Regions from separate parts of the Frigoribacterium sp. PvP121 genome, predicted to be linked through region 1. Evidence: predicted binding sites of a transcription regulator. Region 1 holds the regulator's gene; the other holds the start of a gene.

What was found. The regulator HspR, encoded in region 1, represses chaperone genes until heat shock. The targets are predictions, from matches to a motif close to AAGTTGAGTCNNNNNGACTCAACTT.
Region 2: a site for HspR is predicted at 2,448-2,472, ahead of JOE43_RS03835 (ATP-dependent Clp protease ATP-binding subunit). Genes of this name have one in related genera too.

Annotation. Positions count from the first base shown of each region.
Region 1 is NZ_JAFIBR010000001.1:926,388-930,797, reverse strand. It holds gene JOE43_RS04420 (methyltransferase) at 1-1,096, opposite strand, end outside; gene JOE43_RS04415 (heat shock protein transcriptional repressor HspR) at 1,398-1,835, opposite strand; gene JOE43_RS04410 (DnaJ C-terminal domain-containing protein) at 1,945-2,952, opposite strand; gene JOE43_RS04405 (nucleotide exchange factor GrpE) at 3,096-3,776, opposite strand; gene dnaK (molecular chaperone DnaK) at 3,785-4,410, opposite strand, start outside.
Region 2 is NZ_JAFIBR010000001.1:803,710-808,119, forward strand. It holds gene JOE43_RS03835 (ATP-dependent Clp protease ATP-binding subunit) at 1-2,432, opposite strand, end outside; gene JOE43_RS03840 (hypothetical protein) at 2,709-3,197, opposite strand; gene JOE43_RS03845 (Rieske (2Fe-2S) protein) at 3,343-4,227, opposite strand.

The sequences.
Region 1 (4,410 bases):
GCGAGACCTGACGCGTCGGCCCGACGGTGCGCTCGAGCGCGCTGCGGTAGCCGAGGTGGGAGTTCCAGACGCACCAGAGCTCCCCGCCCGGCTCGAGGAGGCGCGCGGCCGCCGCGAAGAGCTTGTGCGCGAGGCCGGCGTGCACGGTGGCGCCGACGTGGAACGGGGGGTTGAGCAGCACCAGGCCGGCGGAGCCTGCGGGCAGGGAGGCTCCTGCGTCGTCACGCCGCGACTCCACCCGGTCACCGACGCCGGTCGCCTCGGCCGTCGCGCGCGCCGACGCCACGGCGGCCGCCGACTGGTCGGTCGCGACGACATGCGCCTCGGGGTGCGCGAGCGCGTAGGCGGCGGCAAGCACCCCCGTTCCGCACCCGAGATCGACCACGTGCGACGCCTCGGGCGCCCCGACCGCCAGCGCCTCCAGCAGCGCTCGGGTGCCGACGTCGATCGATGAGCCGGCGAAGGCCGCGCCGTGCGCGACGACCACGAGGTCGCCGTGCCGCTCGGAGCGAGGCCACATCGAGGCGGTACCAGCCGAGGAGGCGGTGGCTCCGGCGTCGGAGCGCGGACCGGAGGCGGTCAGGAGGCGCGACTTCTGCCGGGCGAGACCGGCGGAGACGGTGCCGAAGTGGCGGCGCAGCACGTCGTTCATCGCCGGGGTCATGTGCTTGACGCGGCCACCGGCGACGAGCTGCACCTCGGGGTGCGCGTGGGCCGCGACCAGCTCGGCGATCTCGTCGAGGGCGTCGAGGCCGCGCGGCAGCTGCAGGAGCACCACCCGGGCGCCCTCGACGAGCGAGGGGTCGAGCGGCAGCGAGCGCCACGAGGCACGGCTGCCGAGGCGCTCCGCGTTCGCCGCGAGGGCGAGCTCGCCCGAGAGGGCGTCCTGGTGCACGCGGAGCTCGTGCGGGCCGACCAGCTCGGCGGCGCCGAGGGTGAGGGCTCCGTAGCGGTCACCGATGGTCGTGACGTGCTCCGGGTGGGCGACCAGCGCCTCCCGGGCGGTGTCGAGCAGGAGGCGGTCGGTCGCGTCGTGCGCGACCAGCTCGGGGGCCTCGACGTCGGGCCACCGACGGAGCTGCTCGAAGTCGATCACCGGACGAGGCTACCGGCCCGCCCCGGCCCGTCGTCCCCGACCGTGGCGCCGAGTGGTCACGAAGTGCTGCTCGCTGCGCGCGGGCAGCAGTTCGTGACCACTCGACGTCGGGGTGGCGGAGACGGCGCACGGCACCGAGGGTGCGGCGGGTCGACGCCCTCGCGGGCGGGCCGGCGCCGACCCGCCGGGAGTGACGGGAACCCGCCGCACCCCGCCTCAGACACCGAGTGGTCAGGACGTGCTGCTCCCCGACGCGAGGGCAGCAGTTCGTGACCACTCGAGGAGCCCCACGGGGCGGCAGCTACTGCAGGGGCCGCCAGACGACGACCGAGGTCTGCCGCGTGGGCCGGGTGCCGTGGCGGAGCGGCACGACGCCGCTCTCGCCCGCCGCGAAGACGCGCGCGCCGGGCCGGGTGACCAGCTCGTCGGCCAGCGCCCGCTCCAGCTCGCGCACGCGCGACTGCAGCGCCGTCACCTGGTTCTCGAGCTCGAGGATGCGCTTGACGCCCTCGAGCGAGACGCCCTCGCCGCCGAGCCGCGCGATCTCGCGCAGCTGCACGACGTCGCGCATCGAGTACCGCCGCGACTTGCCCGCGGTGCGCTGCGGCACCACGAGGCCGAGCCGGTCGTACTGGCGCAGCGTCTGGGCGTGCATGCCCGCGAGCTCGGCCGCCATCGCGATCGCGAAGACGGGCGAGTGCTCGTCGAGGGGCCGCTGCCCCGCGTCCTGTCTCGCCATCGTCGTCCCCTCCTGCTCGTGGTGCTGGTGCCGGGTGCTGCCGGCCCTGGTGCTGGCGCCGGGCCTGGTGCTGCTGCTGCTGCCGCTGCCGGCCCTGGTGCTGCCGAGGCTAGCCCCGGGCCCGGGCGATCAGGTCGTCGCGCGGGTTCTCGGCCGGCAGGGCCGCAGCCAGCGCCTCGACGGCCTCGCGCGCCGCGTCGCTGAGGTGGCTCGGCACGGCCACCTGCACCGTCGCCAGCAGGTCGCCGGTGCCGGTCTTCGTCGTGACGCCGCGCCCCTTGACGCGCAGCACGCGGCCGGACGGCGTGCCCGGCGCGACGCGCAGCCGCACCGGCTCGCCGCCGAGCGTCGGCACCTCGATCGTCGCGCCGAGCGCCGCCTCGGTGAACGTCACGGGCACGTCGAGGCGCAGGTTCGCGCCGTCGAGCTCGAACACCGGGTGCGGGCGCACCGCGATGGTGAGCACCATGTCGCCGGGCTCGCCGCCGTCGGGGCTGGACTCCCCGCGGCCGCGGAGCCGGATCTTCTGGCCGTCGTGCACGCCGGCGGGGATGCGCACCTTCATCGGTTTGCCGTTCGACGCCTGCAGCGAGATGGTCTCGCCGACGACGGCGGTCTGGAAGTCGAGCGTCGTCGTGGCCGTCATGTCGCGGCCCTTCTGCGGGCCGCCGAAGCCGCGGTAGCCGCCGCTCGTCTGGCCGAAGCCGCCGCCGCTGCCGCCGAACATGCCGCCGAAGATGTCCTCGAAGCCGCCGCCACCGCCGCCGCCCTGACGGAACTGCGGGCGCTGGCCACCGCCTCCGAACATGCCGCCGAAGACGTCCTCGAAGCCGCCGCCACCGCCTCCCGGGCCGCCGCTGCCCGCGGTGAAGCGGGCGCCGGAGCCCATGGCCCTGACCTGGTCGTACTCCTTGCGCTGCTCCGGGTCGGAGAGCACCGAGTTCGCCTCGCTGATCTCCTTGAACTTCGCCTCGGCCGCGGCGTCGCCCGGGTTGCTGTCGGGGTGGTACTTCCGCGCCAGCTTCCGGTAGACCTTCTTGAGCTCGGCCGGGGTGACGTCCTTGGAGACGCCGAGGATCGCGTAGAAGTCCTTGTCGAACCAGTCCTGACTCGCCATCGGGCACCTCCTCTCTTGCGTGTGTCCGGCAGCGCACGGCCACCGGAGGAAAGAACGGGGGAGGCGGTGGGCGCCTCGTCGAGGAGCCCACCGCCCGTCGCGACTCGCGTCGCGGTCACGGCTCGCGCCGTGGAGGTGCAGGGCTACTGCGGGGTGTGGACGGCGACCTTGGCGGCCCGGATGACCCGGTCGCCGATCTTGTAGCCCGGCTCGATGACGTCGGCGACGGTGTTGACCGTCACGTCGGGGTTCGGCAGCTGCACGAGCGCGTCGTGCATCGTGGGGTCGAAGACCTCGCCCGCCGCGCCGACCTGCGTGAGGCCGAACTTGTCGAGCCCGCCGCGGATCTTCTGTGCGATGACCGTCATCGGGCCCTCGGCGAGGTCGCCGTGCTTCTCGGCACGGACGAGGTCGTCGAGCGCCGGCAGCAGCGAGCGGATGACCTCGGCGACGACCGCCTCGCGGTTCGCCTCCCGGTCGCGCTCGACGCGCTTGCGGAAGTTGACCAGCTCGGCCTGGGCCCGCAGCATGTCCTGTCGCATGTCGGCGACGAGGTCGGTGCTGGCCTGGTCGAGGATGGCCTCGTCGTCGGCGCTGAGGGGCTCGGCCCCGGCGGCGCCCTCGGCGGCCATCTGCTCGGCCGCGGCGGCCGCGCCCTCCGGCGCCTCGGCGCCCGCGGGCACCTCGACGTCGGGGGCCTCGGCCTCGACCAGGTCGTCGGCGCCGTCGACCGCGGCGGTGCCGCCGTCCTCCGACGGCACCCCCGCGCTGGCCTCGGGGCGGACGGGCTCCTCGTCGGGAGCGCGGTTCTGCTCGTCAGTCATCGGTCGACCTACTTCTTGTCGTTCTCGTCGTCGTCCACGACCTCGGCGTCGACGATGTCCTCGTCGTCACCGGTGGCCTGGCCGTCGGCGGGTGCGCCCTCGGCACCGGCGGCACCGGCGGCGGCCTCGTCGGCCTGGCCCTGCGAGTAGATCGCCTGGCCGAGCTTCGACTGGCTCTCGTTGAGCTTGTCGAACGCGGGCTTGATGGCCGTGTCGTCGTCGCCGGCGAGGGCGGTCTTCAGCGCGTCGACGTCGGCCTGGACCTCGGACTTGACGTCGGCGGGCAGCTTCTCGTCGTTCTCCTTGATCAGCTTCTCGATCGAGTAGACGAGCTGCTCGGCGTTGTTGCGGACCTCGTTGGCCTCGCGACGCGCCTTGTCTTCCGCAGCGTGCTCCTCCGCCTCGCGGACCATGCGCTCGATGTCGTCCTTCGACAGCGACGAGCCGCCGGAGATGACCATCGACTGCTCCTTGCCCGTGCCCTTGTCCTTCGCGGAGACGTGGACGATGCCGTTGGCGTCGATGTCGAAGGTGACCTCGATCTGCGGGACGCCGCGGGGGGCCGGCGCGATGCCGGTCAGCTCGAAGGTGCCGAGGTTCTTGTTGTCGCGGGTGAACTCGCGCTCGCCCTGGA
Region 2 (4,410 bases), 120 kb from region 1:
TCGACCTCGACCGCGATGCCCTGGGCCTCGAGGCGACGCGAGGTCGCCCCGAGCAGCAGGCGCACGATGTCGCGCAGCTGCTCACGGTCGAGCTTGCGGAACAGCACGATCTCGTCGATGCGGTTGAGGAACTCGGGCCGCATCGCCTCCCGCAGCTTGCCCATGACGCGGTCGCGGAGCGCCTTCTCCGACCCGAAGCCGTTCCCGGCCGCGGGGTCGGAGCCGACGGGCCCGGTCGGCGTGAAGCCGAGGGCTCCGCCGCGCGAGGCGAGGAACTCCGAGCCCAGGTTCGACGTCATCACGACGACCGTGTTGCGGAAGTCGACCGTGCGGCCCTGGCCGTCGGTCAGCCGCCCGTCGTCGAGCACCTGCAGCAGCAGGTTGAACACGTCGGGGTGCGCCTTCTCGATCTCGTCGAGCAGGATCACCGAGTACGGGCTCCGCCGCACGCGCTCGGTCAGCTGGCCGGCCTCGTCGTAGCCGACGTAGCCGGGAGGGGAGCCGACCAGACGGCTCACCGTGTGGCGCTCGCCGTACTCGCTCATGTCGAGCCGGATCATCGCGCCCTCGTCGCCGAAGAGCGACTCGCCCAGGGCCTTCGCCAGCTCGGTCTTGCCGACGCCGGTCGGGCCGAGGAAGAGGAACGAGCCGGTCGGGCGGGCGGGGTCGCCGAGGCCCGTCCGGCTGCGCCGCACCGACTTGGCGATCGCGGTGACCGCGTCGTCCTGGCCGACCACCCGGGCGTGCAGCTCCTGCTCGAGCAGGGCGAGCCGCGAGCGGTCGCCGTCGGTGAGGCGCGCGACCGGGATGCCCGTGGCGCGCGCGACCATCTCGGCGACGTCCGCCGCGGTGATCTCCGTGCCGACCGCCTCCGTGCCGACCGCCGCCGTGCTGTCGGCGTGACCGCTCCCGACCGCCGCGGCCAGCGACTCCTGCACGGCCTCGATCTCGTCGCGCAGGTGCGACGCCTCCTCGTAGCGCTCCGCGGAGACCGCGGCGTGCTTCGACGACTCGAGCTCGGCGAGCCGGGCCTGGAGCGCCGCGGTGTCGACCCGGCCGCCGAGGCGCAGGCGACGACGGGCGCCGGCCTGGTCGATGAGGTCGATCGCCTTGTCGGGCAGGAACCTGTCGCTGACGTAGCGCGCCGACAGCTCGACGGCCGCGCGCAGGGCCTCGGGCGCGTACGCGACGCCGTGGTGCTCCTCGTAGCGCGGGGCGAGCCCGGTGAGGATGAGCACGGCGTCGTCGATGCTCGGCTCGGGCACCGTGACGGGCTGGAAGCGGCGCTCGAGGGCGGCGTCCTTCTCGATCGTGCGGTACTCCTTCAGCGTCGTCGCGCCGATGAGGTGCAGCTCGCCGCGGGCGAGGCGGGGCTTGAGGATGTTCCCGGCGTCCATGGTGCCGTCGCCGTTGCCGCCGGCCCCGACGACCGTGTGGATCTCGTCGAGGAAGACGATCAGCTCGCCCTGGTGCGCGGCGATCTCGTTGACGACCGTGGTGAGGCGCTCCTCGAAGTCGCCGCGGTAGCGGGTGCCGCTGACCATGCCGGCCAGGTCGAGCGTGACGACGCGCTTGCCCTGCAGCAGCTCGGGCACGTCGCCGTCGACGATGCGCTGGGCGAGGCCCTCGACGATGGCGGTCTTGCCGACGCCGGGCTCGCCGATCAGCACCGGGTTGTTCTTCGTGCGGCGCAGCAGGATCTCGACGGTCTGCTCGACCTCGTCGGCCCGGCCGATCACGGGGTCGATCTCGCCGCGGCGGGCGCGGGCCGTGAGGTCGCTGCCGTACTGGTCGAGGGTGGGGGTGCCGGAGTCGCGGGCCGGGTCGCCGGCACCGGTCGCGTCGGTGCCCGTGCCGGCTCCGCTCCCGGCCGCGCCTGCGGCGCTTCCCGCGGTCGACCCGCCCGTCGGCGACCCGTCGCGGACGTACGCCTGGAGCGCCTGCGGGGTGATGCCCGCGGCGGCGAGCAGCTGCCCGCTGACCGACTGCTGGTCGACCACCAGCGAGAAGAAGACGTGCTCGGGGTCGACGTAGGTCGAGCCGAACGCGCGGGCGGCCTGCGCGGCCTGGAGCAGGACGCGCTGGGCGGCCGGGGTGAGGGCGACGGTGCTGGGGGTGTCGGACGAGGGGCCGGGGAGGCGGCTGTCGACGGCTCGGAGCAGGGCGTCGCGGTCGACGCCCGCGTGGCGGACCACGTCGGCGGCGGGCGACTCGTCGAGCAGCACCCGGAGGACGTGGAGGGAGTCGACCTCGGCGTGGCCACGGCCGGTGGCGAACTCGCCGGCCCGGGTGACGAGCCCGTGGGCGGCGCTGCTGAGCAGGCGCGAGATGTCGACGGGGCGTCCGGTCTGACCCGACCGGGCGCCGTTCATGAGGCGGGCGAGGAACTCGTCGAACGAGCCGCCGTCGCCGGAGCCGAACTGTGCAGGCATGGGACCTCCTGGGGAAACTTGAGTGGCTGCGACTCAAGTCAACGCAGGGAGGCCCTGGTCATTCCCGGTCGGTGGAGAAAGTTGAGCGGAGGGGGCTCAACCCGCCACGTCAGGTCCCCGGGTGGCTCACCTCGCCGCCCCCGCGCCTCCGGCCCCTCCGCCCTCTCGACCGCTCCGTGTCGCAAATGCCGACCATCGGCGCGGCAATACGGGGTTTTCCCCGTGTTGCGACCCGACCGAGCCTGCGATGGTCGGCATTTGCTACGAGGAGCAGGGTCAGGAGCCGGTGCGGGACCCGGCGAGGTGCTCGTCCGTGGCGCCGTCGGGCCCGGCGGCGGCCTCGGCGCCGCTGGTGTGCGCGCTCGCCTTGCCCTGGTCGTCGCCCTCGTCGCCCTCGGCGTCGGCGCCCGGCGCGTTCGCGAACTCGGCGCCGTAGCTCTCGCTGTCGAGGTCGGGGATGTCGAGCATCTCCTGCGGCCAGGCCGGCCGGGAGGGCTGGAGGCGCAGCGTCGCCTCCTCGAGGTCGCGGATGACGTCCTCGTCGACGGGCTCGTCCTGGCTGTTCTCGACCGGGGTGGAGAACACCTGGCTCGCCGGGCCGATCAGCAGGTGCGCGTAGGCCTTGCTGCCGCCCTCGGTCACGACGGGCACCGACACGATGTCAGAGGTGTCGGCCTCGGCGAGGGCCCTCGCGTAGCGCAGCACGGCCTTGCAGGTGCGGTCACCGACCAGCATGTAGCTGCCGGAGTAGTGGAGTCGTCTCATGACCTCGACGGAACCACGAGGGGCCCGGCCGTGCTCGCCCTTGCTCGCCGAGCGTCCGTGCACTACGCGCACCGCGCCTCCGGCGGGCTCCCACCGCCCCGGAGCGGGAGCGAGGGCCTGCCGGAGGCGCGGGTCGGCCGGGCGGTCAGCCCGCGTCGGGCAGCCGCACCTCCACCGTGCCGTCGACGACGCGGGTGTCGAACCGCGGCTGCGGCGACGTCGCCGGCCCGTGCACGACCTCGCCGGTGCGCATCGAGAAGACGCTGTCGTGCCAGGGGCACGAGACGCAGGCCTCGCCGGGCTTCCCCGCGTCGGTGACGAGCTCGCCCTCGGAGAGCGGGCCGGAGAGGTGGCTGCAGACGCTCGAGAGCACCTCCACCTCGTCGCCGCGACGCAGTGCGACGAGCGGCTGCCCGTCGAGGTCGAGGCCGGTCAGCTCGCCCTCGGGCAGGGCGTCGAGACGAGTGACCTCGTGCCAGCCGGGGGAGACGAGGTGCGGCACGTCCTCCGCGTGGTTCGCGCCGACGGCCTGGCGGTAGGCGAGGTGCCCCCCGATGAAGCCGCCGAGGCCCACCGCTCCGAGGCCCGCGAACGAGAGCACCTTGGCGCTCGTCTGCTTGCCGCGCAGCCGCTGGAGGTATGAGGCGCCGTAGAGGGCGGTGCCAGCCAGGTTGGCCGCGGAGTGCACGAGGCCGGTGCGCTTCTGCTGCTCGTGCGTCGCCGACCAGTCGGCGAAGCCGGCCAGGGCCGACGGGGCGACCGCGAGCACGCCGGCGCCGACGAGCGTGCGGGCGGGGCGCTCCTGACCGGGCATGAGGTCGAGCAGGGCCGCGCTGATCCACGCGCCGGTCGGCACGAGCACCATCACGGGGTGGAGCGGGTGGCCGGCGGGCACGCCGTGCAGCAGGTCGCGCAGCGCGCGCGGCTGCAGCACGGCGTCGACGACGCCGGCGACCTTCTCGACGAGCGGGTCGAGCCGCTTCTCGCGCTCGACCGCCTCGAGTGCCTTGACGATCCTGAGTTCGCGCATGGTGCCTCCTCCGCCCTCGCGGGCTGTCGTGCGCCGCGGCTGCTGTGCCGCGGGCGGTCGTGGGGTCGTGGGGTCGTGTGGTCCTGCGGTCGACGGTGCGGTCGTCGTGCCGTGCCCCGAGTCGACACCGGCGGGGCGCCGGGTGCCCGGCCCGGGCGGGAACTGTTCGCGTCGCGGACGACG